One region of the Zhengella sp. genome, then DNA from elsewhere that is predicted to be linked to it. Evidence: predicted binding sites of a transcription regulator. Region 1 holds the regulator's gene; each other region holds the start of a gene.
What was found. Region 1 encodes PhoB, which activates phosphate uptake and scavenging genes when phosphate is short. Its sites were predicted from a motif close to TGTCATNNANCTGTCAT; they were not measured.

Region 1 (4,425 bases):
GCCCATCGGCGTGGCCGCCTCGATCTACCTGGAGGAATTCGCGCCGCAAAACCGGTTCACGGATCTCATCGAGGTGAATATCGCCAACCTGGCGGCCGTTCCCTCCATCGTGTTCGGTATCCTGGGCCTCGCCGCCTTCATCCAGTTCGCGCATCTGCCGCAATCGGCGCCGCTGGTCGGCGGGCTGGTCCTGACGCTGATGACGCTGCCGACGATCATCATCTCGACGCGTGCCTCTCTGAAGGCCGTTCCGCCGTCGATCCGCGAGGGCGCGCTCGGCATCGGCGCCTCCAAGATGCAGTCGGTGTTCCACCATGTGCTGCCGCTGGCCATGCCGGGCATCCTGACCGGAACGATCATCGGGCTGGCGCAGGCGCTTGGCGAAACCGCGCCGCTTCTGCTTATCGGCATGGTCGGCTTCATCGCATCGAATTATCCCGACGGTGTCGCATCGGGCTTTCTTGATCCGAACTCGGCCATGCCGGCCCAGATCTTCGAATGGGCCAAGCGCGCGGACCCGGCCTTCTACGAACGCGCCTGGGGCGGGATCATCATCCTGCTGGTTTTCCTTGCGATCATGAACATTACCGCCATCATACTGCGTCGACGCTTCGAGCGGCGCTGGTGAGGGGCCGAGAACGGAGCGCCGAGATGAACATGCGTACCGAAACACAGATTGAAGAAGCACTCAAAGACAAGACCATGCCGCAAACAGACACCGATACGTTCAAGATGCGCGGCGAGAAAGTCTGCGTCTACTATGGCGAAAAGCAGGCCCTCTTCGATGTCGACCTGGATGTCCGCAAGAACCAGGTGACGGCGCTGATCGGCCCGTCAGGCTGCGGCAAGTCCACCTTCCTTCGCTGCCTGAACCGGATGAACGACACGATCGACATCTGCCGTGTGACGGGCCGGATCACGCTCGATGGCAAGGACATCTACGACAGGGCCATTGACGTGGTGGAACTGCGCGCGCGGGTGGGCATGGTGTTCCAGAAGCCCAATCCGTTCCCGAAGTCGATCCGCGAGAACATCGCCTATGGCCCCCGCATTCACGGGCTCGCCCGTTCCAAGGCGGACCTGGAGGAAATCGTGGTGACGAGCCTGCAGAAGGCAGGGTTGTTCGAGGAGGTCAAGGACCGTCTCGACGAGCCCGGCACGGGGCTCTCGGGTGGGCAGCAGCAGCGTCTGTGCATCGCGCGCGCCATTGCCGTCTCGCCGGAAGTGATCCTGATGGATGAGCCCTGTTCGGCGCTCGACCCGATCGCCACCGCGAAGGTGGAAGAACTGATCGACGAGTTGAAGGAGAACTACACGATCGTGATCGTCACCCACTCGATGCAGCAGGCCGCGCGCGTCTCGCAGCGCACGGCGATGTTCCACCTCGGAATTCTCGTCGAGGAAGGGCCGACGGACAAGATGTTCACGAACCCCGACGACAAGCGCACCCAAGACTACATTACCGGCCGCTTCGGCTGAGCCTTACCAATCCGGGAGATTGCGCCATGGGCGAGCATACTGTCACCTCGTTCGACGAGGAACTCGACGCGATGGATACCATGATCCGCTCGATGGGCGAGCGGGCTGCCGAGATGGTGGACATGGCCACGCGCGCGCTGCTGACCGGCGACGTCGCGCTGGCGCAGAGGGTCATTTCGGAAGACCGGCTGATGGACCAGATGCAGCGTGACCTGGACGACAGGGCCGTCACGCTGATCGGCAAGCGCCAGCCGATGGGCCAGGATCTGCGTTTCGCGGTCGGTGCCATGCGCATGGCCGGCGACCTGGAGCGGATCGGCGACCTGGCCAAGAGTACCTGCAAGCGGGTCGGCTCCATCGGCGAGATGGTGGTCATGCGCGAGCCGAATTTCGGGATCGAGAAAATGGCGGAACTGGCGCGCAACCAGGTCAATGCCATCATCGATGTCTATGTCGGCCGCCGCGCCGGCGAGATCGAGGAAATCCGCAATCGCGACGAGCACATCGACATGGCCTATACGTCGGTGTTCCGCGAATTGCTGACCTACATGATGGAGGATCCGCGCAAGATCTCCTCCTGTACGCATCTTCTCTTCTGCGCCAAGAACCTGGAGCGCATCGGCGATCACGTCACCAATATCGCCGAGAACGCCTATTACATGATCACCGGCGATCAGTTGCCGATGGCCCGGCCGCGGGTCGACAACGTGGCCGAAGGCATCGGCTGAGCAGGTCGGCAATGGCATCCCCCCGCATTCTTGTTGTCGAGGACGAAGAGCCGCTGGGCGTCCTTCTGCAATACAATCTCGAAGCCGAGGGCTATGAGGTCGAAGTCGTGGTGCGCGGCGACGAGGCGGAACTGCGCCTGCGCGAAAACGTGCCCGACCTCCTGGTGCTCGACTGGATGCTGCCCGGTGTCTCCGGCATCGAGCTTTGCCGGCGGCTGCGTCAACGCCACGAAACGGAACGCCTTCCCGTGATCATGCTCACTGCGCGTGGCGAGGAGAGCGACCGGGTGCGCGGGCTTTCGACCGGTGCCGACGATTATCTCGTCAAACCGTTCTCGACGCCGGAATTCCTGGCACGCGTCAGGGCGCTGCTGCGCCGCGCCAAGCCGGAAATGCTGTCAGGCACGCTGACGGTCGGCGATATCGTTCTGGACAGGGAAACGCATCGCGTCTACCGCGCCAAGCGGGAAGTGAAGCTCGGACCAACCGAGTTCCGGCTGCTGGAATATCTCATGCAGCATCCGGGACGGGTGTTTTCGCGCGGTCAGCTTCTCGACAATGTCTGGGGCGAGACGATCTATATCGACGAGCGCACGGTCGATGTGCATATCGGGCGGCTGCGCAAGGCGGTGAACATCGGCAACATGCCGGACGTCATCCGCACCATTCGCGGCGCGGGCTACGCGATCGAGGAAAAATGACAAGCGAAAGCCGTTTCCGCCGCGCGTTTGCAATCACCTGAAACTCAGGCGAATGCGCAGCGCGAGGCTGCGCCCGGCAAGCTCTTCGGGCGGTTGCGGATAAGGCGCGGCGTTGCGCGCAGCCTGCAAGGCCTTCCGGTCGAGCGCGGGATTGCCGGAACTGGCGCCGATGCTGGCGCCCAGAAGCGCACCGGTGCGCGCAATGCGCAGGTTCAGGCCCACCGTGCCGCGCCCGCCGGCGCCACGCGGCTTGCGCCGCGCGACATGGCTGTTCACCCGCTGGCCATAGCTGACCATGGCTTGCCGCATGGCAGCCTTGGATGGGCCAGCCGTCTTGCCGCGCGCGCTGCGCTGGGAGGCCGTGTCGCTCCCATTGGCGCCCCGGTTTCCCCTGGAAGCCTTCTGGCGGGCAGGTGCGACGGCGCTTTTCTTCGGCCGGTCCGGCCTTTCGGCGCGCGGGGCCGGTTCCGCCTCCTGCCGCGTGATCTGCGGCCTGGGTGTCGGCACGACGGCGACCGTTCGGGGCAGCACCGCCCAGTCCTCACTTTCCTGCGGTTGCGATATCGCCGGCGCCGCCGCAGGCATGGCGAGAGGCGGAAGCGCATGGGCGATGTCCGTTGCCGCAAGTGCGACAACCGGCGGGGCCGACGGCAATTCCGGAAGCGGCAGCTTCTGCGCGATTTGAGCCGGCGCATCGGCGATGGATCCGGTTTCGACTGGCGCTTCTTCCGTTTCCGGCTCCGCTTGCGCGGCCATTTCGGCTTCCGGCCTGGGCGTTTCGGTTTCGCCCGGCGCCTCGATGAGGGTGACGGTCACCGTCACGTCGCCGGGCTCGCTTGCATCGCCGCCGCCGGCAATGCCATGGGCGACGACCGAGGCGAGGGCCGCATGCAGGCCAAGCGAGAGCAGGATGGCGACGGCAGCACGCAAGGTCTTCATGGACGGGCCTCCACGATCATGGTGAGGGTCGTGATACCGCCGGCGCGCAGGCGTTCGGTCAGACGGATTATGGCGGCGGCTTCGGCATTTCGGTCGGCCTTCAGCCAGGCCTTGTCCCACGCCTCCTGCGAGAATGCCGCCACAAAGCCTTCGAGCGCAGCCTCGTCGACCAGTCCGTTCCACGCCATGCGGCCGTCGGCGGCGACATGGAGTGTACGGGTGGCAGCCGGTGCGCCGGACGGATCGACCGGCGCGGAAGCCGGCTCCAGCGGCAGCGGGTCGGCGGCGCGAATGACACCCGACAACATGACGAAGATCAGCAGAAGGAAGACGATGTTGATCAGCGGCAGGGTCGGGTCGGCCTGCGGAGCGGGTGGCGTTTCCAGGCGCAGGCGCTTCATTGGCCGGCCTCCCCGGAACCGGGGCTGTCGGCACGGGTGGCAATCTTGGTGCGCCCTGCCTTCGCGGCCGCATCCAGCGCGGTGACCAGCGCCTGATAGGGCGCATCGGGACTGACCGTCACAACCAGCGGCCGGCCGGGGTCAGCGGCCAGCGCCGCCGGCAGGGCGGAGGCGGCG
Region 2 (4,425 bases), on a different contig from region 1:
ACGTGGCCGACTTCAACCAGTACGGCACGCGCCGTGGCAACCACGAAGTGATGATGCGCGGCACCTTCGCCAATATCCGCATCCGCAACTTCATGCTGGGCGAGAACGGCCAGGAAGGCGGCTACACAATCCACTATCCGTCCAAGGAAGAGCTGTCGATCTATGACGCCGCCATGCGCTACCGCGAGGAAGGCGTGCCGCTGGTCGTCTTCGCCGGCGGCGAATACGGCAATGGTTCGTCGCGCGACTGGGCGGCCAAGGGCACCAATCTTCTGGGCGTGCGCGCCGTCATCGCCGAGAGCTACGAGCGTATCCACCGCTCCAATCTCGTCGGCATGGGCGTCATTCCCTTCGTCTTCACCGGTGGCGACACCTGGAAGTCGCTGGGCCTGAAGGGTGACGAGACGGTCTCCATCGAGAACCTGCAAGGCATCAAGCCGCGCCAGACCGTGCCGGCCACGATCACCTTCGCCGATGGTTCGACAAAGACGATCGAGCTGCTCTGCCGCATCGATACGCTGGATGAACTGGACTACTACAAGAACGGTGGCATCCTGCAATATGTGCTGCGGGATCTCGCGGCCTGATCCGAAAGGCCGGTCAGACTTCGAAAACGACCGCCGGAACCTGTGTTCCGGCGGTTTTTTCATGCCTGCTGCGGGGAGGCTCAAAAGGAACTCGCGTGAAAGTGAGTTTTCATTGAATGTCAGGGAAACTATGACCAAGGATGAGCCGCCGGTGACCGGCCGCATGGGACATGAAGGAGGCACGCGCCGCCGTGAGAAGGATTCTGCTCTCAGCCCTGTTTGCATTGCTTGCAGCCGTACCGGCTTCGGGCGGCGAAAAACCCGAGGCGGTCGTGGAACTCTTCACCAGCCAGGGCTGCTCCTCCTGCCCCGCGGCCGATGCCTATCTGGGCGAACTGGCGCAGCGTGACGGCGTGATAGCGCTGGCCTGGCATGTCGATTACTGGGACTATCTCGGCTGGAAGGACACCTTGGGCGCGCCGGGTAACACCGCCCGCCAGGAGGCCTATCGCCGGGCTCTGGGGAACATGTCGAAATACACGCCCCAGATGATCATCAATGGCCGCCATGACGTGGTTGGCTCCCATCGCAAGGAAGCCGAAACGGCCATGGCGCGCACCGCCGCGTCCATCGAAGTGCCGGTATCGGTATCCCGGTCCGATGGCACGATCCGTATTCGCGTTGCGCGCGGCGCGCCCGCCAAGGCGAATGTGCTTCTGGTCTGCTATGCGCCGCCGCAGACAGTTTCGGTACGCAAGGGCGAAAATCGCGGCCGCGACATCACCTATTGGAACGCTGTGACCGGCTGGCAGACCGCGGGCATGTGGCATGGCGACGCCATGGATATCGAACTGCCCATGTCGTCCCTGTCCATCCAAGCTGGTGGCGGATGCGCCGCATTGCTGCAGGAAATGGCCGGCGGGGTGGGCCCCGGTGCGATTATCGGCGCCGCGTCCATCGCTTTCGGGACGACGGGCAGCATCCGCCAGAACAGATATTGAGGATCTGCCGCGTGATGAACGGTCCGGGACGGGGTGTTGCCGAGGTTGGTCCGGCCAAATGACGGCCGTGGGCGGGGGGCTTGGGGGTTACAGCCGCTATCGGGCCGGACCGTCTCAGGCAACGGGCACAGCGTCGGTTCCGTTTGCGGCCTCAGCTTGTCCGGAAAGCGGCGAAAAGGTGGCCGGCCTTTCACGAATTTCGAACGATCTGTATCAGTAGTTCATAAATCAAAGTGATGAATTGCGCCCACGCGTCACCGGACGGCAAGTCTTGCAATTGTCCGGACGAGGCGGCAGGCTGTCACGAAACGGTTACAAAGGAGCGGTCATGGACAATCAGGGCGCGGCAGGAGGTTCTTCCGAAGCATCCAATCTGGTGGCGCTGCATGAGGTCCGGCGGCAGCGCCACCCGCAAACGGTCACCTTTCATCGCACCGAGCTCGGGCGTATTCTCAACATCTACAGTTTCATGGTGGCGGCCAACGAATGGCGCGATTATGCCATCGACCACCTGGCCGACCGCGCCGTCTTTTCCGTCTACAAGCGCTCCAGTGAGGCCCCTCTTTTCCAGATCGTCAAGGAACCGAAACGCGCCTCACGCCAGGGTGCCTGGTCCGTTCTCAATGCAGCCGGCGTGACCTTGAAACGCGGTCACGACCTCGAGCGCGTCCTCTCGGTTTTCGACAAGCCCCTCAAACTGGTCAAGGGCTGACACGCACGGCCTTCAGACCGGCGGCGTGGAACGCCCGCCATTCAGCGCCCGTTGCATCAGCGCCGTGTCGAGCCAGCGTCCGTGCTTGAAACCGGATCCGGAAATCCGGCCGCATGAGACGAAGCCTTGGGATTCGTGCAGCGCGATCGACGCGCGATTGTTTTCCGCATCGCCGATGACCGCGAGAACCTGGCGGAAACCGGCCGCGCGACAAGCCTCCACCAGACCGGCCAGCAATACGCGCCCCACGCCACGCCCCTTCGCGTCCGGCGCCACGTATATGGAATCCTCCACCATGAAGCGATAGGCCGGGCGCGGCCGGAACGCCGCCGCATAGGCATAGCCGAGCACGGTGCCGGCTTCGTCTTCCGCCGTCAGCCAGGGGAAGCCGCCGCCGGCAACCGCTTCGAAACGGCGTCCCATCTCGGCAAGGTCGGGCGGTTCGGTTTCGTAGGATGCCGTTCCGTGGCGGACCGCATCGGCATAGATGGCCTGGAAAGCCGGCACGTCGGCGGGCATGGCGGGACGCACAACAGGCATGGCAAACATCCGCTATCGTTGGGGAACGATCTGTGCCACCCGCCAGGCAAAAAGAAAAGGGCGGCTTGCGGGCCGCCCTTGTTCAATTCGCAAGGCCTGCGGTCACTCGCGATTGCCGAGGAACTGCAGCAGGAACATGAACAGGTTGATGAAGTCGAGATAGAGACGCAACGCGCCCATGATAGCCTTGCGGCCGGCCACGAGAGCACCGTCGCCCTCGTAATACATTTCCTTGATCTGCTGCGTGTCATAGGCCGTCAGTCCGGCGAACACGAGAACGCCGATCACGGAAATGGCGAACTGCAGCGCCGACGAGCCAAGGAAGATGTTGACCACCGAAGCGATGATGATGCCGAACAGGCCCATGATCAGGAACGAGCCCATGCCCGAAAGGTCGCGCTTGGTCGTGTAACCATAAAGCGAGAGGGCGCCGAAGGCCGATGCCGTGATGAAGAAGGTACGCACGATCGACGTCTGCGTGTAGACGAGGAAGATCGTCGACAGCGACAGGCCGACCAGCGCGGCATAGACCCAGAAGGTCGTTTGCGCGGCGGCAACGCTCATCTTGTTGATGCGGAAGGACAGGAAGAACACCAGCCCGAGCGGGGCGAGCATGACCACCCACTTCAGCGGGCTGACGAAAAGCAGCTGGCCGAACTGGGTCAGTTGTCCGTCCTGGACCGCGAAATTGAAACCGCCCCATGCAGCCAGGCCGGTAATCGCCAGGCCAAGCGCCATGAGGTTGTAGACCTTGAGCATGTAGGAGCGGAGCCCCTCGTCGATGGAGGCGTCGGCATGGGTCTGCACGCCGGATCGCATCTGGTAATTGCGAAGATCAGCCATGGATATCCTCTTTGCTACTGTTCCGTCGGGTGTCGGGACTGACTTAACCAGCCATGCTCCCAGGCGCCGCTGGCGGAACTCCAGCATGCCTGTGGATAATATGAGTTGTCGCACACGCCTGTACAAGTCCCGTCCGCAGGCTCGGGGGAACAAACATGCGTGAATTTCTTCCCTTCGGTTGCAAACCGGGCGTTAACCCTGATTTTCCGTTTGCCTACAGCGTCCTGAGCACCGGTGCGGCCTTGTGACCCAGCACCCGCCAGGTGCCGATGAGCCCGAACCCCACCGTCAGCACCAGGGCCACCGCCAGGGTCGTCACGGCGACGTCAGGCAGGAAGGCCGATTGCAGGTTCATGATCCGCGAGACCACGGCCCAGGCAGCCAGTCCGCCCGCCGCAAGCGCAAATGCGGCGGTTGCAAGACCGATCATGGCGTATTCAAGGCTGAACGCGCCGATCAGGTCCCGCCGCGTCGCGCCCAGCATTTTCAGCACGACCGCATCATGCACGCGGGCCCGGTTGGACGCGGCCAGCGCGCCTGAAAGCACGAGTACCGAGGCTATCAGCGCCACGGAGGCCGCTGCGCGTATGGCAAGGGCAAGCTGGCTCACCACACGGTCGACCACGTCGAGCGCATCCTTCACCCGCACCGTGGTAACGGCCGGGAAAGCGCGGGTGACGGCGTTGAGAAGCTGCGCCTCATCGGCCGCGCTGGCATCCGCGTCGGTGAGCGTCGCCAGCCAGGCATGTGGCGCGCCGGCCAGCGTGTTGGGCGAAAAGACCATGACGAAATTGATTCCGAG
Region 3 (4,425 bases), on a different contig from region 1:
GTTCAGGCGCGCCTGCTGGACCTTCTGCGCGGACTTGTCGCCGATCTCGGGCTGGCGGCCGTGGTGGTCACGCACGACCTGGCCGTCGCCCGCCTGCTGTCCCACCGCATGATGGTGATGAAGGAGGGCAAGGTGGTTGAAACAGGCCTGACCGACCGCGTGCTGGACGACCCCCAGGCGCCCTATACCCAGCTTCTCGTTTCCTCCATCCTGCAGGTGTGACCATGCCGACACCACTCGTCGTTTCCGATGTCGCCAAGACCTTCACCATGCATCTGCGAGACGGCATCCGCCTCAATGTGGTGGAGCATGTGTCCTTTTCGCTCAAGGCCGGTTCCTGCGCCGTGCTCGGCGGCCCGTCCGGGTCGGGCAAGAGTTCCATCCTGAAAATGCTCTACGGCAACTATGGTGCCGATGAGGGCCAGATCATCGTCAATCACAGGGGCCGCCTGATCGACATTACCCGGGCCAGCCCGCGCGGCATGCTGGCGATCCGCCGGGAAACCATCGGCTATGTCAGCCAGTTCCTGCGTGCGGTGCCGCGTGTGCCGGCCATTGATGTCGCCGCCGAACCTCTGCTGGCGCGTGGCGCCGATCCCGAGCGGGCGCGCCATCGCGCCGCGCAACTGCTGGCCCGGCTGAACCTGCCCGAACACCTGTGGCACCTGCCGCCGGCCACCTTTTCCGGTGGCGAGCAACAGCGCGTCAACATCGCCCGCGGCTTCATCACCGATCATCCGGTCCTGTTGCTGGACGAGCCGACGGCATCGCTCGATGCGGCAAACCGCGACGTTGTCATCGCCATGATCGAGGAGAAGAAGACGAAGGGCGTGGCCCTGCTCGGCATCTTTCATGACGCGGATGTGCGCGAGGCGGTTGCCGACACGGTCATCGACGTCACCGCCTTCACGCCGAAGGGAGATGCGGCATGACCCGTCTTTCCGAAGCGCCGCTGATCCACGCCACAGCGCTGGTCACCGACAGCGAGATCGGGCGCTACACCGAAATCGCCGAGCGCTGCCATGTCAGCGAAACCACGCTTGGCGACTATTCCTACATGATGCGCGAATGCGAGGCCTGGGCGGCCCGCATCGGCAAGTTCGTCAACATTGCCAGCCATGTCCGCATCAATGCCACGAACCACCCGGTCTGGCGCGCCACGCTGCACCATTTCACCTATCGCGCCGGCGACTATTTCGATGACGCGGCAAACGAAAGCGCGTTCTTCGAGTGGCGCCGGTCCAATACGGTGACCATCGGCCACGATGTCTGGATCGGCCATGGCGCCACCATCCTGCCTGGCGTGACCGTCGGCAATGGCGCGGTGATCGGCGCCGGTGCGGTCGTCTCGAAGGATGTGGCGCCCTACACGGTCGTCGGCGGCGTGCCGGCCCGACCGATCCGCCAACGCTTCGAGGACGGCCTCGGTCCCCGGATGGATCGCCTTGCCTGGTGGGACTGGGACCATGACCGCCTGCGCGCTGCGCTGGAGGATTTCCGCACGCTCGACGCTGCGGGCTTCCTCGAAAAATACGCCGCCGGCGCGTGATCCGGTGCGCCGGTGTGCACTGTCACCGAACTGTCACGGCATCGACACGTACGCTTCACATGCCCGGGGTAGCGGAAACGCGAAAGTCTTAAACAGCCGCCACCGATGAACGGAACGGACCATGCTCGAACTTGCCAATGTCACCCGCCGTTTCGGGGCCAACACCGCGGTCGATTCCGTCACGCTTTCGATCCCGCAGGGTCAGATGGTCGGCGTCATCGGCCGTTCGGGCGCCGGCAAGTCCACGCTTCTGCGCATGATCAACCGGCTCATCGGCGTGTCGGATGGCGTCATTCGCTTCGAGGGCACGGAGGTTTCGGCCCTTCGCGGAACCGCGCTGCGCAACTGGCAGCGCGACTGCGCCATGATCTTCCAGCAATTCAATCTCGTGCCGCGCCTCGATGTGCTCACCAATGTCCTGCTGGGCCGGCTCAATCACCGTTCCACGCTCCTGAACCTGCTGAACATCTTCTCGGATGAAGAGCGCGCGCAGGCGCTGATGGCGCTGGAGCGTCTTGGCATCGCACAGACCGCCCTGCAACGCGCCGGCACGCTGTCGGGCGGCCAGCAGCAGCGCGTGGCGATTGCCCGGGCGCTGCTGCAGTCGCCGAAAATGATCCTGGCCGACGAGCCGATCGCCTCGCTCGATCCGCTCAACGCGCAGGTGGTGATGGATTCGCTGGCCGACATCAACCGCCGCGAAGGCATGACCGTCATCACCAACCTGCACACGCTCGATACAGCCCGCGCCTATTGCGAGCGGGTCATCGGCATGTCGGCCGGCAAGGTCGTGTTCGACGGCCCTGCCCGCGACCTGACCCCGGAAGCCGTCAAGATGATCTACGGCGTTTCCGAAGGAGAACTGTCCGAGGAAGTCACCTCGACGGCGCTCGGTACCCCGAAAGCCGCGAGAGCGGCCAGCCAATCCACCGGGCATCCGGCTGGCGTGACCCGCCAGCACGAGGTCGCCGGGATCGCCTCGCCCGCGTAACGGGCGCCTTTCTGCTTCAAGCGGACCGGATGGCCCGGTCGAAACAAGGAGAACTCCCATGTTCAAGAAAGTCCTTCTCGCTGCGGCCTCGCTTGCCGCTCTCGTCGCTGCCGCGCCGGCCGGCGCCGAAGACCTCAAGGAATTCCGCATCGGCATTCTGGGCGGTGAAAACGAAGCCGACCGCCTGCGCAACTTCCAGTGCATGGTCGAAAAACTTCCCGAGGTTCTCGGTGTCGAAAAGGTCTCGCTCTTTCCGGCGGCCGACTATGACGGCGTCATTCAGGGCCTGCTGGGAGGAACGCTGGACTATGCCGAACTGGGCGCGTCCGGCTATGCCAAGGTCTATCTCTCCGACCCGAACGCTGTCGAGCCGATCCTGACCACGGTGCAGACCGATGGTTCCACCGGCTACTATTCCGTCATGGTCGCCCGCAAGGATTCCGGCCTGACCAGGCTGGAAGACATGAAGGGCAAGAAGCTCGGCTTCGCCGATCCGGATTCCACCTCCGGCTTCCTGGTCCCCTCCGTCACGCTGCCGGAAGCCATCGGCACTTCGATCAAGGAATACTTCTCCGAGACCGGTTTTGGCGGCGGCCATGAGAACCTCGTTCTCGAAGTCGTCAAGGGCACGTTCGATGCCGGCACGACCTGGGCGTCGGGCGTCGGTGAGTTCAAGGACGGCTACACCTCCGGCAACCTGCGCAAGATGGTCGACAAGGGCATCCTGAACATGGACGACCTCGTTCAGCTCTGGCAGTCGCCGCTGATCCCGAACGGGCCGATCGTCGTGCGCAGTTCGATGGATGCCGACATGAAGACCAGGTTCAAGGACTTCATGATGGGGCTGCCGGAAGGCGATCCGGAGTGCTTCTCCGCCATCCAGGGCGGCGATTACAAGGGCTTCACCGAGGTCAATGCCGACTTCTACAAGGCCATCATCGCGGCCCGCAAGGCCAAGATCGGCTCCTAAGCTTCATCCGACACTTCCATGTGTGCCGCGGACCGCAAGGCCCGCGGCACCATGACGCCAGGGACCAGACACGACATGGCAACCGTTGATAACGTGACACCGCTGTCCGAATCGGCACGCCTCATCGAGGGCCATTGGCGCGAACTGACCGGCCGCCGGCGTCTCTACACCTGGGGCGGACTTGTGGTGGTCCTGGTGGCCCTTTCGGGCTCGCTCTGGTTCGCCAACGAGACCAATGCCGGCAAGTTTTTCGACCGGCTGCCCTATTTCTTCGATTTCTTCATCGACCTGGCGCCGCGCGATGCATTCGAGCCGGTGCGCGCGCTCTTCGATCTTCCCTCGCCCTATGACGACGGCAGTTTCAAATACAATTACCCGGAAGGCCGTGTCGTCCTGACCGACTGGTTCTACATTCCCGAATATTTCTACAAGATGCTCGAGACGCTCAATATCGCGTTGCTCTCGACCCTGATCGGCCTGACGTTCGGTTTCCTGCTTTCCTTTCTCGCGGCGAAGAATCTCAATCCCAACCCCTGGACGCGCGGCGCGGTGCGCCGGCTGATGGAATTCCTGCGCGCCTTTCCGGAAATCGTCATCGCCGGCTTCTTCGTCGCCATCCTGTCCATCGGTCCGATCCCGGCCATCATCGCCGTCTCGATCCATACCATCGGCGCGCTCGGAAAGATGTTCTTCGAGGTGGTCGAGAATGCCGACATGCGCCCGGAAGAGGGTTTGCGCGCCGTCGGCGGCAACTGGGTCGAGCGCGTCGCCTATGGCATCGTTCCGCAGGTCATGCCGAACTTCATGAGCTATTTCCTGCTGCGCCTCGAGATCAACGTGCGCGCATCCACCATCATCGGCGCGGTCGGCGGCGGCGGCATCGGCGAGGCGCTGCGCCTCTCCATCAGCCGCGGC
Region 4 (4,425 bases), 1.0 Mb from region 1:
AGGAAGGACGGGACGTCGTTTTCCTCGACCTTTTTCAGGCGCGCCGGCACGCCGGCCTTGCGGAAATATTTCTGCGCCAGGATGTCGGCGGCGACCTGGGAAAAGCGGGCCGGCACGTCGATGTTTTCCAGCCGGAAAACGACAGAGCCGTCCGGATTGCGGATCTCGCTGGTCGCCTTGCGGAATTCCAGTCCGCCATAAGCTCCGCTTTCCGTCGTGGTGAACCGCCGTTCAATGCGCATCTGTCATGATCCCCTTGGTTTTCCGGTCCTCGCACCGGAGAAGCTAGATGTTGTGGCCCGTCCCGGCCGCTGCGACCAATGCCGGGCACATGGTGTACCGGCATCCGCCCGTTTCCCGTCCGGCGGTTTCCGCCGCTGGCCCAGACAGCCCCGCTTGCCTGCCCGCACCGGCGTTCCCGCCGCATATCCCCCACCTGATTTCATGATTCCCCCGATCAGGGAGCTTCACTCTATCTTGTGTGCAGTTTTGGCGCAAACACTAAATATAGTGTTAACGCCCCGTTTACGATTGACCGGTGGCCGCATGGTGGCACGCCGGACACAGCTTCGCCGTCACCGGAAAGCCGATTGACTCCCGAACTGACAGCACGCGTTACCTGATGGAAGACAGCACGCTTGACATGGCGCGCCCACGCCCGAACTCCGAACTTGAGGTTTATAAAAAGTGACTCGCCGGGACCGGTCAAGCACTCGTTCCTTGAAACTTGTGTGACGCTACATCTTGTATGTGGGAGGGTGTGGATAACGGGGAGGGCGCCGGAAATTATCCACCGCTTCGCGGTTCTGATCGATGCGCGCCGTTTCATTGCCCATGGCCGCCGCTGGCCTGGACCACGCGGCGGCAGGTCGCGCTTTGGCATGCCAGGGCCGCAACCTCAGGAGAACAGTCGCAGCACCGTGAAGATAAGGGCCGCCAGCACGGCAGCCGCCGGAACGGTGATGACCCAGGCAGCGGCGATCGTGGTCGCATGGGTCCTGCGGACCAGCCGCCGGCGCATGATCTCGTCGCGCGCGACCGGATTTTCCTCGCTTTCCTCGGCCGCTTCCCAGGCCTCTTCGAACACGCCTGCAGCGGCCTTGCGTTCGGCCCTGAGCTTGCCCTGCTTGCGCTCCAGATAGGCGCGGCGGCGCTTGGATTTTGCCGTGTACCATTCGCGGAAGAAGCCCACGCCGAACACCGCGCCGACCGCGATATGCGTGGAGGAAACCGGCAGGCCGAGCCAGGAGGCGATGATCACGGTGATGGCCGCCGACAGCGCCACGCAATAGGCCCGCATCGGGTTCAGCTTGGTGATCTGTTCACCGACCATGCGAATGAGCTTCGGGCCGTAGAGCAGCAGGCCCATGGAAATGCCGATCGCGCCGATGACCATGACCCAGAGCGGGATGCCGACCTTGGCGGCCACATCCCCCTCCATCGCCGTGTGCACCACCGCAGCCAGCGGTCCCACGGCATTGGCCACATCGTTGGCGCCATGGGCGAAGGAGAGCAGGGCTGCCGAGAAGATGAGCGGCAGGCGGAAGAGCTTGCGCAGAGACTGGTTGCGGTTTTCCAGTCCTTCCGATTGCTGGCGGATCAGCGGATTGACCACCGCCCAGGCAAGGATGGCAACCGCCAGGCCCAGAAACAGGATGGAGGAACCGGGCAGGTGGACGATCTTCTTCAAGCCCTTCATCGCCAGATAGGCAGCGAAGGCACCGGCCATGATCGCGATGAGGACGGGCACCCAGCGGCGCGCGGCTGCGATCTTGTCGTCCTGATAGATGATGAACGATTTGATGAAGGCGAGAAAGGCGGCCGCAATGACGCCGCCCAGCAGGGGGGAGACGACCCAGCTCGCGGCGATCGCGCCCATCGTCGGCCAGTTGACGGAAGCCATCCCGGCCGCGGCAATGCCCGCGCCCATGACACCGCCAACCACGGAATGGGTGGTCGAGACGGGGGCGCCGATCCATGTGGCCAGATTGACCCAAAGCGCCGAAGAGATGAGCGCCGCCATCATGGCGGCAACGAAGATGTCCGGATTGGCAACGGTTGCCGGATCGATGATACCCTTGGAAATGGTCGAGACCACGTCCCCGCCGGCAATCAATGCGCCGGCGCTCTCGCAGACCGCTGCAAGCACCAGCGCCCCGCCCATGGTCATGGCGCGCGAGCCGACGGCAGGGCCGACATTGTTGGCCACGTCGTTGGCGCCGATGTTGAGCGCCATGTAGGCGCCTATGGCGGCCGCGGCGATGACGGTCAGCGCGCCGGCCCCAGAACCCGCATAGAGGGCTGCAAAGACAGCCGACAGTGCAAGAAAGGCGAGCGCCACGCCGGGCGCCACGAGCCCGCGCGAAAGCGTGACGGTGGCTTCCTCGATCCGGGAAAGCTTGCCGAGATCCTTGTCGAGCGTATGTTTGCGAAGCGGCGGCTTATCCCCGGCCATGATGGCTCCCGGTTCTGGTTCGGTATCGATCCCGGTCGCCTTAGCGCGCCCCTGCGCCTTGCCGCAAGGGGGCTTGTCACAAAACTGTCACATACCGCTGTCCGCGGCTGCGCCCGTCAGGGATTTCCCGAGAATCCCGCGATCAGTTCGGCGAGATCGGGTTCGTCCACAAGCTTGGCCGCCTTGGCCGGCGGAAACCACTTGCGCTCGCGTTGCCCGAATTCAGGCCACACCTTTGCCAGTCTCCGCACACGGATCGGGAAAACGTGAACCTCGCAGCGGCGCATGACGCCGTTGCGCAATACCTTGTCATAGTAATAGACGCCGGCCTTGTCGTCTTCCGGCCGGCCTTCGACCCCCGCTTCCTCGGCAGCCTCGCGAGCCGCGGATTCGCTCAGCGTCTCGCCTTTTTCCGGCCAGCCCTTGGGCAGAACCCATCGTCCCGTCCCGCGGCTTGTGACCAGCATGATCTCGATCCCCTTGCCGGACTTTCGCCACGGCAGGGCAGCAGATTGCAGGGCAGCCTCCGGACCGCCGAGAATGCGTCGAACACCCTCAAGCATTTGTACACGCGTCTGGTTTGTAATCATGCATCGAAGATAGGCGGGTTCTTTGAAGATTCCAGCGAAGAACGACCTTCTAGCCGATTCCCGTGACGTTTCCATGACAAAAACAATTCAGGGTTGCTGAAATACCCGCGCGAACGGCATGCCTGGCAGCATGATCCGGACCGGGAAGGTCGAATCACCTTTTCCGGCGCCATTGTCAGCCCTTGTGGCCGTCGGATATGGGCTGCTGGTAGGTAAAGCCCATGTCCCAGGGGAAGTAGATCCAGGTATCCTGGCTGACCTCGGTGACGAAGGTATCCACCAGCGGCACGCCTTTCGGCTTGGCATAGACGGTGGCGAAATGGGCGCGCGGCATCATGGCGCGCACGATCGCGGCCGTCTTGCCGGTGTCGGTCAGGTCGTCGACGATGAGCACGCCTTCGCCCTCGTTTTCCATGATCGCCGGCGAAACGTCCTTCAGCACCTTTAACTCACCCTGTTCGGTATAGTCGTGGTAGGACGCGATGGAGACGGTCTCGATCACCCGGATATTCAGCTCGCGCGAGATGATGGCGGCCGGAACCAGTCCGCCACGGGTGATACAGACGATGGCGTGATATTTTTCCGCCTTGCCCGACAGCCGCCAGGCCAGCGCCCGGGCGTCGCGGTGGAACTGGTCCCAGGATACGGGAAATGCTTTTTCGGGCAGAGACATTGCCTGGCCTCTTCATGCTTTGAACAACGGGTCGCAGGCAGATAGCCCGAAAGCGGCCCGGCGGGCAAGGCGCATCGCCCGCCCGCCGCGCCACGAGGGGCGTCAGCCGAGAAGCGCCTTGAGATGCGCCACGACCGAGCGCGCCAGCGCCCCCGGTTCATAGCCGCCCTCCAGCATCGAGAGCAGCCGGCCCTGCGCATGGGTCCGGGCGATGGCCGCCAGTTCCTCGGTTATCCAGCCATAATCGGCCTCGGTCAGCTTGAGGCCGGACATGTCATCGAGGACATGCGCGTCGAAACCGGCGGAGACGAAGACGAATTGCGGCCGGAAATCCTCCAGTGCCGGCAGCCAGTGCTGGCGGATCTGCTTGCGGAATTCCGTGCCGTCCGCACCCGCGGAAAGCGGCACGTCGACGAGGTTTCGCGTATCGGATTCATGCCCTGTATACGGATAGAAGGGGTGCTGGAAGGAAGAGCAGAACAGGACCCGTTCGTCATTCTTGAAAATATCTTCCGTTCCGTTGCCGTGATGGACGTCGAAATCCACGATGGCCACGCGCTCCAGGCCATGGGTTTCCAGCGCATGGGCCGCCGCCACGGCAATGTTGTCGAACAGGCAGAAGCCCATCGCCTTGGCATATTCTGCATGATGGCCTGGCGGCCGGACGGCGCAGAAGACCGGGTTCGATTCGCCACGCATGATCAGGT

Region 2: R3D65_RS18350 (DUF2794 domain-containing protein) is a predicted target of PhoB. The motif match lies at 1,828-1,844, and genes of this name have one in related genera.
Region 3: phnC (phosphonate ABC transporter ATP-binding protein) is a predicted target of PhoB. The motif match lies at 1,570-1,586, and genes of this name have one in related genera.
Region 4: R3D65_RS00235 (inorganic phosphate transporter) is a predicted target of PhoB. The motif match lies at 2,530-2,546, and genes of this name have one in related genera.

What each region holds. Positions count from the first base shown of each region.
Region 1 is NZ_JAWKWO010000001.1:1,095,533-1,099,957, reverse strand. Features, by position in the region: gene pstA (phosphate ABC transporter permease PstA) at 1-628, shown strand, start outside; gene pstB (phosphate ABC transporter ATP-binding protein PstB) at 652-1,479, shown strand; gene phoU (phosphate signaling complex protein PhoU) at 1,506-2,207, shown strand; gene phoB (phosphate regulon transcriptional regulator PhoB) at 2,219-2,908, shown strand; gene R3D65_RS05240 (TonB family protein) at 2,942-3,847, opposite strand; gene R3D65_RS05235 (ExbD/TolR family protein) at 3,844-4,248, opposite strand; gene R3D65_RS05230 (ExbD/TolR family protein) at 4,245-4,425, opposite strand, start outside.
Region 2 is NZ_JAWKWO010000006.1:263,077-267,501, forward strand. Features, by position in the region: gene acnA (aconitate hydratase AcnA) at 1-587, shown strand, start outside; gene R3D65_RS18345 (DUF1223 domain-containing protein) at 779-1,528, shown strand; gene R3D65_RS18350 (DUF2794 domain-containing protein) at 1,857-2,240, shown strand; gene R3D65_RS18355 (N-acetyltransferase family protein) at 2,253-2,780, opposite strand; gene R3D65_RS18360 (Bax inhibitor-1/YccA family protein) at 2,883-3,623, opposite strand; gene R3D65_RS18365 (ABC transporter permease) at 3,838-4,425, opposite strand, start outside.
Region 3 is NZ_JAWKWO010000002.1:269,362-273,786, reverse strand. Features, by position in the region: gene phnK (phosphonate C-P lyase system protein PhnK) at 1-222, shown strand, start outside; gene phnL (phosphonate C-P lyase system protein PhnL) at 225-932, shown strand; gene R3D65_RS07340 (DapH/DapD/GlmU-related protein) at 929-1,549, shown strand; gene phnC (phosphonate ABC transporter ATP-binding protein) at 1,671-2,540, shown strand; gene phnD (phosphonate ABC transporter substrate-binding protein) at 2,599-3,510, shown strand; gene phnE (phosphonate ABC transporter, permease protein PhnE) at 3,586-4,425, shown strand, end outside.
Region 4 is NZ_JAWKWO010000001.1:53,666-58,090, reverse strand. Features, by position in the region: gene R3D65_RS00240 (vitamin B12-dependent ribonucleotide reductase) at 1-242, opposite strand, end outside; gene R3D65_RS00235 (inorganic phosphate transporter) at 899-2,455, opposite strand; gene R3D65_RS00230 (NUDIX hydrolase) at 2,572-3,018, opposite strand; gene gpt (xanthine phosphoribosyltransferase) at 3,221-3,718, opposite strand; gene R3D65_RS00220 (histone deacetylase family protein) at 3,821-4,425, opposite strand, start outside.